DNA from 3 places in the Bacillus sp. SRL543 genome. Region 1 is predicted to be linked to each of the others. Evidence: riboswitches for the same ligand, from Rfam matches in the RefSeq annotation. Region 1 holds a riboswitch; each other region holds the start of a gene.

Region 1 (4,152 bases):
CCTTTTTATTAGGCGCATCAGGAAAAGTACATAGCGACCTTGATTTCGTTTTTTATAACAACCCTAACGGCGGGAATGGTTCTATCATATACAGCGGCGATAACCGCACAGGTGCAGGGGAACGCGATGATGAACAGATCAGGATTGACCTGCGGAGGGTGCCGGACTCGATCCACCGGATTGCTTTCACAATCACCATCCATGACGCCCAGGCGAAACAGCAGAATTTCGGCCATATCGAAAATGCTTATGTACGGATTTTCAATGAACAGGATAATGAAGAGCTTATCCGCTTCAACCTTGGAAGGGATTTTACCGTGGAAACCGCGATCGTGACAGCGGAGCTGTACAGGCATAATGGGGAATGGAAATTCAACGCCATCGCAAGCGGCTTTCAGGGCGGCCTTGCCGCACTCTGCCGCAATTTCGGCGTGACAGTTGATGATGAGCCGGCCCCCCAGCCTTCCCATGGCAGCCAGTCTTTCGGGCAAAGCCAGACCTACCAGCAAAGCTATTCACAGCAGACACCGCCAAGCCAAAATTACCAGCAGAGCTATAATCCCGGAAGCCCACAGCAGAACTATGCTTCTGGAAACTATCAGCAGGCACAGCCGCAAGCTTCGTATCCGGCTCCCTCCTATGGGCAGCCTTCCCACTCTTCACCACAGGCATATGGGGGAGATGAAATTCCGTGCCCGCGCTGCCATTCCACAAATGTACGCACCGGAGAAAAGGGATTCGGTCTCGGCAAAGCGGCTATTGGCGGCCTGATCCTTGGACCTGTCGGGCTGCTTGGCGGATTCATCGGGAAGAAACAGCTGAAGTTTACCTGCAACAGCTGCGGAAATGCCTGGTCTCCATCCCAGACCGATTACTCGGAATGGGCCAATCAGCAAAAAAGGAAAGCACAAGATCTCTTTAACCGCTTCAAGAGCCAGGACGTCCTTGAGGCAGTCGTGGCAGCATGTGCGCTTGTAGCGATGGCTGATGGAAGGCTGGATCCGGCAGAACGCCAGAAAATGCTTGAGTTCGTCAATCAGAGCGATGAGCTTCGCGTTTTTGATACCCAGAAAGTCATCCAGCAATTCAACCTGTACGTCCAGAAAATTGAACGCGATCCTTCAATCGGCAGGGCAGAGGCATTCAAGGCGCTTGGCAGGATACGGACAAAGCCGGAAATCGCCAGGCTAGTGGCCCGCTACTGCATTGCGATCGGCTTTGCAGACGGGCATTTTGACCCGAATGAGCAGCAGGCAGTCAGTGACATCTGCCGGGAGCTCGGACTCAATCCTGCAGAGTTCCTGTCTTAAAATCAATCACAGCCTGGCCTTGCCGGCCGGGCTGCTGTTATTCCGCTATCCCCCATTGGGGATCCACCACCTGTACAAATATGAATATATAGCACTATAGAAAAAAAATAATATTTAAAATTAACAAACACTTTATTTTTAGCATGATTTAGTGCTAATCTTACTAAGGGCAAATTTTACGAAAGTAAAAGACGCAAAGCCACGGGCCTAAAACAAATCATTTGTCATGGCAGCCGGGTTGCCAAGAATATTATTCTTGTAAACTTTTAAACATAACACACCCCTTTCTAATTTGCCTAATCCATTTTAAAGAGAGGGAACACAATGTTTTATCCGACATTTTTATGCAAAGAGACCAATCAGAGGCATCTGATCAAAGACTCAAATTTTTGTGAATGCGGCTATAAGTACAAAGGCTTTTCAACATTCATCAAAAAAGATTTCAAGAAAATCCAATTTAAGCAGACTCATGATATTGATTGCCCTGTCTGCAAAAGCTCCGTGCTGAAGGAAGAAAAAGCAGTCTGCTATTCATAAGCAGCTGCTTTTTTTCTTTCCCCCATCCCCAGGCTTATTTCCCGCCTGATGCGCCAAATCAGGTTTAGGAATTCCAAAAAAGTGGCAAAAAGAAAGTAACCAACTCATTTACTATAATCAGGCCACTTCTCTTCAAATACAAAGCAAAGGGGAATACTTATGGCGGAAAAATCAGCACAATCCACATTGGCATTAAATTCATCGATCTCATTAAAAGGAATTGTAAAAGCCGTATTCAATGATACAGTCCACGTCCAAATCGGAGGAAAGATCATCGCAATCCCGCTGGAAAAGTGAAAATTGCTGCAGCCGAACCAGGCAGCCAACGAAAGCCGCTTTTTATTAAACGGCTTTTTTTGTGCGGCTGCACAGGAAAACCGGCTGGCATTCCGCCAGCCGGTTTGTGTTTAAGCATAGATTTTATTTTCTTCGTTTTGAAAGAAGCTCTTCATCGCATGGAAAACATCTGCTTTTTGTTTGAGGATATAATATCTGAAGTGTTCATTTTTAATATTCTTATATGCGGACATGAGGGTCGAGTGGCGGTTGTACTGGTTGACCTCCCCGTAGCCGAACATGCTCGATACCGCGATCAGCTCTTCAACAAGCTTCACACAGCGGGCATTGTCAGACGTGAGATTGTCGCCATCGGAAAAGTGGAAAGGGTAGATATTGAATCTTCTGGGATTATATTTTTCATTGATCAGCTCCAGGGCTTTCCGGTAGGCTGACGAACAAATGGTTCCCCCGCTTTCCCCTTTCGAGAAGAAATCTTCCTCTGTGACGACCTTCGCTTCTGTATGGTGGGCAATGAACTCTATTTCCACCGTTTCATACTTTGTCCGCAAAAACCGGGTCATCCAAAAGAAAAAGCTTCTGGCCATATACTTCTCCCATAATCCCATTGATCCGCTCGTGTCCATCATTGCGAGCACGACTGCCTTTGAATCAGGCTTTACAATCTCATTCCATGTCTTGAACTTCAGATCTTCCTGATAGATCGGATAGAAGCCCGGCTTCCCTGTCATCGCATTCCGTTTAAAGGCTGTCATCATTGTGCGCTTTTTATCAATATTGCCCATTAATCCTGTTTTGCGGATATCATTGAATTCAATGTTTTCAACAAGATGCTCTTCCTGTTCCTTCTTTTTCAGGTTCGGCAGCTCAAGCTGCTTGAACAGTGCTTCCTCAAGCTCCATCATGGACACTTCAGCCTCGAAATAGTCTTCTCCCGGCTGATCGCCTGCACCCTGGCCTTTTCCTGGGCCTTTCTGGCCGCTGGAGCCGTCCCTGGCAACAACATCGCCTACCTGGCTGTCTCCGTCCCCCTGGCCCACATGTTTATTTTTATCATAGTTATAACGAATTTTATATTCGTCAAGAGAGCGAATCGGAATTTTCACCACTTCACGGCCATTGGACATTATAATGCTTTCTTCTGTTATCAGATCTGGGAGATTGTTCCGGATCGCATCCTGTACTTTTTCCTGGTGGCGCTGCTGATCGTCGTGGCCTTTGCGATGGAGGGACCAATCTTCTTCGGAAATCACAAACTGGCGGTTGTTGATGTCGGTCATTATAACCCCTCCTTGAAAAAATTTCATGGATTCATTGCACACATTTGTCTTAAGCAACATACAATATCCCGAGTGTCAAAAGGAACGTGAAATATTAATTACTCTATACTATGCGAGACATCGAAATAATTTACAAATAATTTTGACAATAAGACAAATGCCTATGCTTCCGGACAAGCCTCTTTTACAGCCTGTCATCTTTCCAGAAATTCATTGTAAAGTGATGATCGGGGTCATAAGCCTGGCATTCATAGCCTTGTGAGTAAAGGTAATCGATGATCTGCGGCAGCATGGATACGGTCCCGCTGTTCACATGCATCAGGATGACTGGGGGCTTTCCTGCTGCTGCCGCTGGCTGAAGCCCTTTTTTCACATTTTCAAAGATGGTCTGCGGACTGCTCCTCGCGTATTTCCAGTCCAATGTATCGATATTCCAATCCCACATTTTATACCCTTTCTGCACAAGGGCATCCCTGAATGGATTTGTCATGTAAGGCTTGCTTCCATAAGGAACCCTTACCAGCCTGGAATCGATGCCAGTCAGGCTCCATATTGTTTTCCTGGTCTTATCCATTTCCAGGGCAGGATTTTGCGGATTTCCGGCATAAAGCTTATCTTTATCATGGGAAACACTATGGAGCGCCGGATAATGCCCCTCCTTGACCAGCCGCCTGACTGAATCCGGATTGGCCCTGGCCTGCGGTTCAATCATAAAGAATGTAGCCTTT
Region 2 (4,152 bases), 530 kb from region 1:
GGCCGGGGCCGTAATTATCGGGAAAACGAATATGACCGAATGGGCCAATTTTATGACAGAGGGCATGCCGAGCGGCTACAGCTCAAGGGGCGGGCAGGTGCTGAATCCTTATGGACCGGGTCATTTTGACGTCGGCGGATCCAGTTCAGGTTCAGGTGCAGCCATCGCTTCGAATTTTGCGGCAGTGGCTGTCGGAACGGAGACGTCAGGCTCGATTCTCAGCCCGGCAAGCCAGAACTCGCTTGTCGGCATCAAACCGACGGTCGGACTGATCAGCAGAAGGGGCATCATCCCGATCGCGCATTCCCAGGATACGGCAGGCCCTATGGCCAGAACGGTCAGGGATGCAGTTTATCTTCTGGATGTGCTTGCCGGCAATGATGACAGAGATCCTGCTGTCCAGAACAATCCCGAGTCAGACTATACCGAGTTTGCAGGCTTTCTTGATGAAAACGGGCTGAAAGGAAAAAGAATCGGCATTGCACGCGAAGTGTATTTCGATTATTTGAGCGGGGTCAAGCTTGAAGTGATGAACCATGCGGTTGAACAGCTGAAGGCTCTTGGCGCTGAAGTGGTCGACTCTGTAGAAATTCCTTCGACGAAAAATGAATGGAAATATGATGTGCTTACGTACGAATTCAAAGCAGATCTTAACGCCTATCTGCGCGGCCTTGCTCCGCATATTAAAGTAAAATCGCTTGAGGATGTGATCGCCTTTAACCTCGAAAACAGTGGCGCGGCCCTTAAATACGGGCAGACCATCTTGGAGGCAGCCGAAAAAACAAGCGGCACCCTGACTGAGGAAGCTTACATATCCTCACTCGAAGAAGATATCTATTTTTCAACCGAGCAGGGAATTGACCATGTCCTGAAACAGCATAATCTCGATGCCATCGTGACGCCTAACAACTTTGGGGCGGGCATTCCGGCAAAGGCAGGGTATCCTTCCATCACAGTTCCAGCAGGATATTCTCTGGAAAATGAACCGGTTGGCATTACATTTACCGGGACCGCTTTTTCAGAACCCGGGCTGATCAGCATGGCCTATGCTTACGAGCAGGGTACTAAAGTGAGGAAAGCCCCTCTCCTGTAAGGCTGCCAAAGCAGAATAACACACTGTGAAAAGGCCCATACTACCAGAGAAAACGCTAGTAAAGGAGCGAGGCAGCATGGGCAGGACAAAACTTGGAAATGCAAACGCACAGCGCAACAATAATAAAAAAAGAGAAGGCTGGACAAGTGAAGAGCTGGTTGAATTCAACACCGGCACAAAAAGCAAGAAAGAAAACCAGCCAAAAGACTAAAGAAGAAGGCCCCCAGCACTTGGGGGTCTTTTTGCTTAAAAAATATCTTTATTTTTCCTGAAAAGTGATTATAATCAAATTAACAAACAACTGATAAAGGCAAACCTGTCGAAAGGCAGGGACGCAAAGCTATGGGCCTTCCCGCATTCATGCGGATGGCTGCCAGGCTGCCGGGCTCCTTTTTATGGATGTCATGGCATCATAAAAAGGAGAACTGAAGATGACCGTAAAATTTTTCAAAACAGCTTTTTTGGCTGTACTGCTCGTATTTGCAGCCTGCCCCGTGAAAGGAGAGGCTGCTGATATGAACCGCTCAACCTGGCTTTGGGACACAGCAGCGATAAAGGACAGGTCTGATGAAATCATTCGATTCCTGGGGGACAAGCAGGCAGATAGGCTGTATCTGCAGATTGACCAGAGCCTGCCAGCATCTGTCTACCAATCATTTATAGAAAAAGCAAATGCCGGCGGAATCAGTGTCCATGCATTGGATGGAGCTCCTAAATGGGCGACGGCAAAAGGGGAGGCGGCCATGCTCAGCTTCTTCTCATGGGTATCTTCCTATCAGGAGCAGGCAGCCCCTTCCCAGCAGTTTTCCGGCATCCACCTGGATATTGAACCCTATCTTCTGCCTGGCTGGGAAAGCAATTACAAAAACACTGTGGTGAATTATCAGACCCGTATGGCACAGGCAGCATCTCTGTGCGCAGACCTCCATCTTCCTTTCGGGGCAGATATTCCTTTCTGGTTTGATGAAATGATGTTCAGCAATAAATACGGCAGGAATTCTCTTGCAGACTGGGTCATAAAGAATACAGATAGTGTGACCATCATGGCATACAGGGATATGGCAGAAGGCCCTAACGGAATGATCGAGCTGTCCAGGACCGAGGTTGAGCTTGCGGCCCGCTTCGGGAAAAAGATAGAAATTGCCGCAGAGACAGGTGCCTCTTCAGAAGCCGCATATATTACTTTTTATGAAGAAGGCACAGCAAAAATGGAGAATCAGCTTTCACTTGTCCGTGACTTCTATTCCGCAAATTCCCATGTCAGCATGGCTGTCCATCATCTTCAAAGCTGGATGGATATGAAACCATAATATGATCGGTAAAATGCCTATTTGTAATAAATAGGTATTTTTTTACGTTCAGTACCTTGCAATGTTCAGTAGTGTATTGTATGATGGGTCTGTGAAGTGATGGAAGAATTTACATGACTACTGAATAATGTTCACTACCGGTGGAGGTGCAAGGATTGAATGTTCAATTCAAAAAGGGAGTTCTTGAGCTGTGCGTGCTGCTGCTGATCTCAAAGAAAGATCAATATGGCTATGAACTTGCACAGAACATTTCGGATAAAATCGAAGTGGCTGAAGGGACGCTCTATCCTTTGCTCAGAAGGCTGACAAAAGAAGAGTATTTAACAACCTATCTGGCAGAATCAACTGAAGGGCCTCCCAGAAAATACTATTCACTGACAGAAAAGGGCAGGGATTATATGTATATGCTGGTCGAGGAGTGGCAGCAGTTCTCATTGGCGGTTAATGAATTTGTTGAGGAGGGGAAGTCGAGTGGCAGGCAATGAATTTTTGGCAAGGCTTGAGAAGCTGCTTGGTAAGGTGCCGGAGTATGACCGGCGGGAAATGCTGTATGACTATGAAGAGCATTTTGAAATCGGGCTCGCGAATGGCAAGTCGGAAAGGGAGATCATGGAGGAGCTTGGCGACCCGCATGTGATAGCGCGCGATCTTCTTGCAGATTACAGGATCGTCAAAGCGGAGAAGACGCAGTCAGTGACTAATATATTTCAGGCGGCAACGGCAGCGGTCAGCCTCAGCTTTTTCAATCTGGTCTTTATACTTGGGCCGCTGGTCGGCCTCGCTGGCGTCTATATTTCACTATGTGCGGTGGCACTCGTTTTGACACTATCGCCATTTGCTTTGCTGGGGTCATCCTTTTTTACAGGCTTTGAGGATATTACGCTGAATTTCTTTGCTTCGCTGGCATTGTTCAGCCTTGGCCTGCTGCTGAGCATCGGAATGATTTATGTTGGCAAATTCTTTTACCGGGTACTTCTCGGCTATATCAAATTCAATGTCAGGCTAGTCAAAGGAAAGGGAGAGAAGGCGGCATGAAGAAACTGGTGGCAGGTTTGGTCGTTTTATTCCTGATTGGTGTCGGCGGTTCAGCCATTACACTCAGCGCTTCGGGAGGTCTGAATTTTAACACGGCTGATATCAATCAAAGTGAGACGATAGAAGCAGGTTCCATCCGGCATATTTCGGTAAATAGCGCTTCGACTGATGTGGTAATCAGGGAGGCTGGCAGCGAAGAAGATATAAAGGTGGCACTAACGGGGAAAGTCAGCAAAAAACTGAAGGATGATTATAAACTGAAGGTCAGCGAGGATAATGGCACCCTGAATGTCGACCTTGATGTGAAGAATATGTTCCGCATGGGAGTTGTCATCATTCGTGATGTGAAAATAGAAGTGCTTCTTCCGAAAAAGGAATATGAGGAACTGGCTGTCCAGGTATTATCCGGCGATATCAAAGCGGAAAACATTCAAAGCAAGGACAGCATTTTTGAGACAAAGAGCGGTGATGTTGCACTGAAGAAAATGGAAGCCGGAGGCCAAATGGAAATCCAGGTGGCGAGCGGAGATGTAAGGGTAGTAGATTCAAATGCGAAGGAATTGAAGTTTAAGGCAGCAAGCGGGGATATGCTAATTGAAGGCTCAACCGCTGAGAATGCAGATTTATATACGGCTTCAGGGGATATCGAAATCAACGGATTGTCCGGGGATATTCTTGCAAAAATCACTTCGGGCGACCTGAACATCAGCAATG
Region 3 (4,152 bases), 1.9 Mb from region 1:
GATTTCTTCATGAAGCCTGGTGTCCTCAGAGGACAGCTTCATGAGGAGCTGCATATCGTTCAATGCTTCTGAAATTTCCCTCAGATGCAAGTGCTGCTTATAGGTTAGATTCAGCAGCCTGATGATGGATAGCTCCAATTCCCGGCGGTATTCGTCTGCCCATTTGGCCTTGAACTGCGGGAGCAGCTTTGGCGGAATTTTGCCAGCGGCTTTTGATTTCAAAATCTTCATGGCTGTCCAGTCCTCTGCTTCCAGTGCCTGTTTGAGCAGGCGGCTGAACTGCAGGGCGTCAATTTCAATATCCCGGTTCATTGAGATAATATTGTTTTCAATCGTGAATGGATCAAGAATCCCGCCTCCTTGGAATGTCTTTCGCAGGTGGGTCAGGCTGACTCGGAGCTGGTTCTGCGCGTTGGCAACCGGCAGCCCAGGCCAAAAGGCCTCTGCTACAATATTCCTTGAAACCGGGCCATGAAGGCACAAGTAAGCCAGGATTTCCTTTGCCTTGCGCTGGTTCCATTTCCCTTCAATCACTGTGTTGCCTGCTGTCACTTTAAATTCATCAAGCATACAGACTTGAATCTTATCTTCGTTTGGAGGAGGCGTCTCGAATGCTGCCTCTAATTGGAGAAGCAGCTTTTGCGTATAAGAACTCCCTGCGTCGGGCTTTACTTCTGCCATTGCTGCCGGCTGGGCTAAGAACTCCCTGCATTTGGACAGCGTCAATTCCGGCTGGTCCAGTTGAATCAGATGAGATGCAGAAGGGATGATGTACTTTCTGCTCTGCCTGATATAGTCGCTGCTCAGCATGACAAGGGAAGATGGATAGAAGTGGTCGAATTCCCCCGCTAAAAACAGTACGGGTATATTCATATGCTTAAAATTGATTATGGATGATCCGGAGATTAAATCCCTTGCTAAAAAATAGGTGTGCAAATCAAGCTTCGAGCAGGCTTCCTTCAAAAGAAAGTAATGAGGGCCGATAGATTTATAAAGAAGGTGGCTTATCCAGAAATCTGCCAGACTTTCTTTACCAAGAAGCGGCATGCTGTTTTCTGAAGGCGATTTCCTGATGCAATCAGCTAAATTTACGGCAGGGGTCGAAAAGACAATGAACGAAAGGATGCTGCCCGGGTTCAATTCCTGCCATTGGGAGCCGAAGTATGCCCCAAGGCCCTGCCCGATAAAGTGGAAAGAAGAGGATCCTGTCTCTTCCAGGATGGACTCAAAATCTTCATTTAAAGTATTCCAGTCCAGAATTCCCTCTGCAATGCTGCTGTGTCCGTGTCCCCTAAAGTCGAATGTTATAGTATGGTAGTCTGCCAACTGTGGAAGAATAAGCTTCCAAACAGTGCGGTCCAGACCCAGTCCATGTGCAAGGATCAATGTCTCTGCATCAGGATTGGCTGAACTATTCAACTCAAAGCTTATTCCTCGTTTAGTCGTATTCATGCTGCCCCTCCGATATTTCATTGTGGCAATAGCCATTTATAATATTATCGGCACATCTATCCCTTTTATTAGGAAAAATAAATATACTTCCTTCAGCAGTTAGATTCTTATTGCCTATATTTTATAAAAATTAAAATCTGCAATTGATATAAAGGGCCAAAAGTAATATGATAATAGTATGAAAATTGAAAAAGGCAAACTTGTTGAAAAATAAGGACGCAAAGCCTCGAGTCTAAGGCGCAAGCTATGATCGTCGGGCTGCCAGGGTGAATATGTGGATGGCTTTGAATTCTGTGCTTAGTACTTTCAGAGCTAATCGGCCGAACCTTTTGGCGCAGTTACTGGAAGGAAAGGATGGAGAAACATGAATTTTTTTGGCACAGCAGAGTTTTTTGAGGAGCAGCTGAAAAAGGCTGCAGAGAGCGGAAAGAATCTATCAGCGAGCATCTCCCAGATTGAGTATGAGCTGAACTTTAATTTCATCTGTACAGACAGCCTCCGCAAGGAATGCCTGGCCAACCTGATGGCTGCAGGCAGGAAACTGGATCGCCAGCTGTCATCATATAGCGAGAAACATGCTGCAGTTGTGTAGCATTAAAAGAGGGTGGAGGAACTAATTCCTTCACTCTCTTTTGTTATTCTGGACCTGTTTAGCCGGGTTATCTTTTGTGCTGGTTCGACAAATTTCGATTGGGGGGTTGTAACCAATCGAAAAAGGCACCATATCGATTGGTTTGAGTCTTACTTCATGAGGGTAGATATTCCCATCTTTACATTTTGTGAAATGCAAACTTATTGAAAAATAAGGACGCAAAGCCTCGGGTCTAAGGCTCTGCAGAGCTATGACGGCCGGGCTGCCGCAAATAGGGAGAAGTTGAGATGATGTTGCCGGAAAAGGTTGACAGGGATTGGCTTGAATTGATCTTAGAAGCAAAAAGCAGCGGGATTTCATTAGGGGAGATCCATAGCTTCATCAATGGCACTCACCTATATTGGAGCTCAGCAGAGAGCAAGAAGCAGGACGAAGAAAAACAATAAGCAGCAATTGACTATACATATGATAACTTAAGTGTTAAATCTTTGGATTTGACACTATTTTTATGAGCTAAACTTTTCGACAGAAAACAGCAATAATCGGAAGGCAGCGGTGCCAGCCTTTCTACGCCTCAAGACCTACCCCATCTTACAGTCCTGGTCTATGGAAAAGAGGAGTTTTATCGTGTATTGTTGAATTAAATAAGATGATCTTACTTTTTCTGTCAGTGCGGGAGATTGGGTGAAACCTATTGTCTTTATACGTATGTACAGGTAAAGCAGGATTTTATGTCAGGAGTCGATATGAATGAACCGGATTGTTTCGTTTCTTATAGGCACGGTACTGGCTGTCCCGTTCGCCGGGTCGGTCTGGACGGTCAGCTATTTCGGATTTGACCAGACGTTTTTCTTGTCGGGGCTGATAGCAGGCGGTGCGGCCGTGCTGGTGTATCTAACCGCATTCCAGATCGGGCGCGTCCGTTTCCTCAGGAAGCACGGGCTGACGCGGAGGGAATATAAGTATATTAAGACAAACCTTGCAGAAGGGAAAAAGAAAATTTCCCGACTGCACATGTCCTTGTTTGCGATCCGCCATCTTCCTTCTTTGAAGCAGCGGATTGAGCTGATGAGAATCACAAGGAAGATTTACAGGCTGACCAAGAAAGAGCCGAAGCGTTTTTACCAGGCGGAGCGGTTTTATTTTTCCCATCTTGATTCTCTTGTGGAAATGAGCGAGAAATATGTGTTCCTTTCCACCCAGCCGAAGAAGAACCTTGAAATCGACCAGTCGCTGCTGGAAACCCGAAGGACCATCAATGAACTCTCCCAGACGGTAGAGAAAGATTTGTATGAAGTGATTTCCGATGATATAGACAATCTGAATTTTGAAATAGACGTAGCAAAGAACTCGATTAAGACATGGAAGGAAAACCGATTACCTGAAGAAAGCAGGAGGCTGAAATGAGCGAACAAAACCCATCATTAACGAAAAAGACGGGCAGTCTTATGGATGATATCCTTGCCGACCCGTTTGGCGACAGTAACGGCGGACCTGCCCTCGAGCTTGCAAAGGAAGATAGACCGGTGAAGCTAATAGACGTGATCCCGGAAGAAAACCGGGCGCGGGCCTATCAGATCGCAGAGCAGATCGACCCGAGCAACCATCAGGCCATGATTGCCTATGGCACCCAGGCGCAGACAAAGCTGCTCACCTTCTCGCACAGCATGCTCGAGCATGTCCAGAAGAAGGATATCGGCGAGGTTGGTGATATCATCAATGACCTGATGAAGCGCCTCAATGATATGAACCCGGATGAACTGAAGCAGGGCAAGCAGTCTCTGTTTTCCCGCATGTTCGGAAAAATCTCCGATTCTGTCCAGGAGATTCTCTCCAAATATCAAAAAACAGGAGCGCAGATTGACCGGATCAGCGTAAAGCTGGACCGCAGCAAAAATGTCCTCTTGTCTGACATCCATATGCTGGAAAAGTTATATGACACGAACAAGGAATATTTTCACGCTCTCAATGTCTATATCGCAGCAGGCGAGATCAAGCTCGAGGAACTGCATGATCAGACAATCCCGCAGATGAGGAAGGAAGCGGAAACGTCAGGCGACCAGATGAAGTTCCAAGAAGTCAATGATATGCTCCAATTTGCAGACCGG

The links. A riboswitch is a leader RNA that binds a small molecule or an ion and turns the genes downstream of it on or off. The one in region 1 is predicted to bind cyclic di-GMP.
Region 2: linked by a shared signal. The riboswitch ahead of AC4E8B_RS03575 (amidase) and the one ahead of AC4E8B_RS06250 (hypothetical protein) in region 1 are both predicted to bind cyclic di-GMP.
Region 3: linked by a shared signal. The riboswitch ahead of sinI (DNA-binding anti-repressor SinI) and the one ahead of AC4E8B_RS06250 (hypothetical protein) in region 1 are both predicted to bind cyclic di-GMP.

The regions. Positions count from the first base shown of each region.
Region 1 is NZ_OZ481794.1:1,197,595-1,201,746, reverse strand. It holds gene AC4E8B_RS06255 (TerD family protein) at 1-1,310, shown strand, start outside; cyclic di-GMP riboswitch class I at 1,469-1,556, shown strand; gene AC4E8B_RS06250 (hypothetical protein) at 1,635-1,847, shown strand; gene AC4E8B_RS06245 (hypothetical protein) at 2,007-2,144, shown strand; gene yhbH (sporulation protein YhbH) at 2,255-3,424, opposite strand; gene AC4E8B_RS06235 (polysaccharide deacetylase family protein) at 3,609-4,152, opposite strand, start outside.
Region 2 is NZ_OZ481794.1:670,258-674,409, forward strand. It holds gene AC4E8B_RS03565 (amidase) at 1-1,093, shown strand, start outside; gene AC4E8B_RS03570 (hypothetical protein) at 1,170-1,304, shown strand; cyclic di-GMP riboswitch class I at 1,393-1,479, shown strand; gene AC4E8B_RS03575 (amidase) at 1,525-2,403, shown strand; gene AC4E8B_RS03580 (PadR family transcriptional regulator) at 2,559-2,888, shown strand; gene AC4E8B_RS03585 (DUF1700 domain-containing protein) at 2,875-3,438, shown strand; gene AC4E8B_RS03590 (DUF4097 domain-containing protein) at 3,435-4,152, shown strand, end outside.
Region 3 is NZ_OZ481794.1:4,265,080-4,269,231, reverse strand. It holds gene AC4E8B_RS21750 (alpha/beta hydrolase) at 1-1,452, opposite strand, end outside; cyclic di-GMP riboswitch class I at 1,636-1,718, shown strand; gene AC4E8B_RS21745 (hypothetical protein) at 1,817-2,044, shown strand; cyclic di-GMP riboswitch class I at 2,228-2,314, shown strand; gene sinI (DNA-binding anti-repressor SinI) at 2,332-2,490, shown strand; gene AC4E8B_RS21735 (5-bromo-4-chloroindolyl phosphate hydrolysis family protein) at 2,795-3,451, shown strand; gene AC4E8B_RS21730 (toxic anion resistance protein) at 3,448-4,152, shown strand, end outside.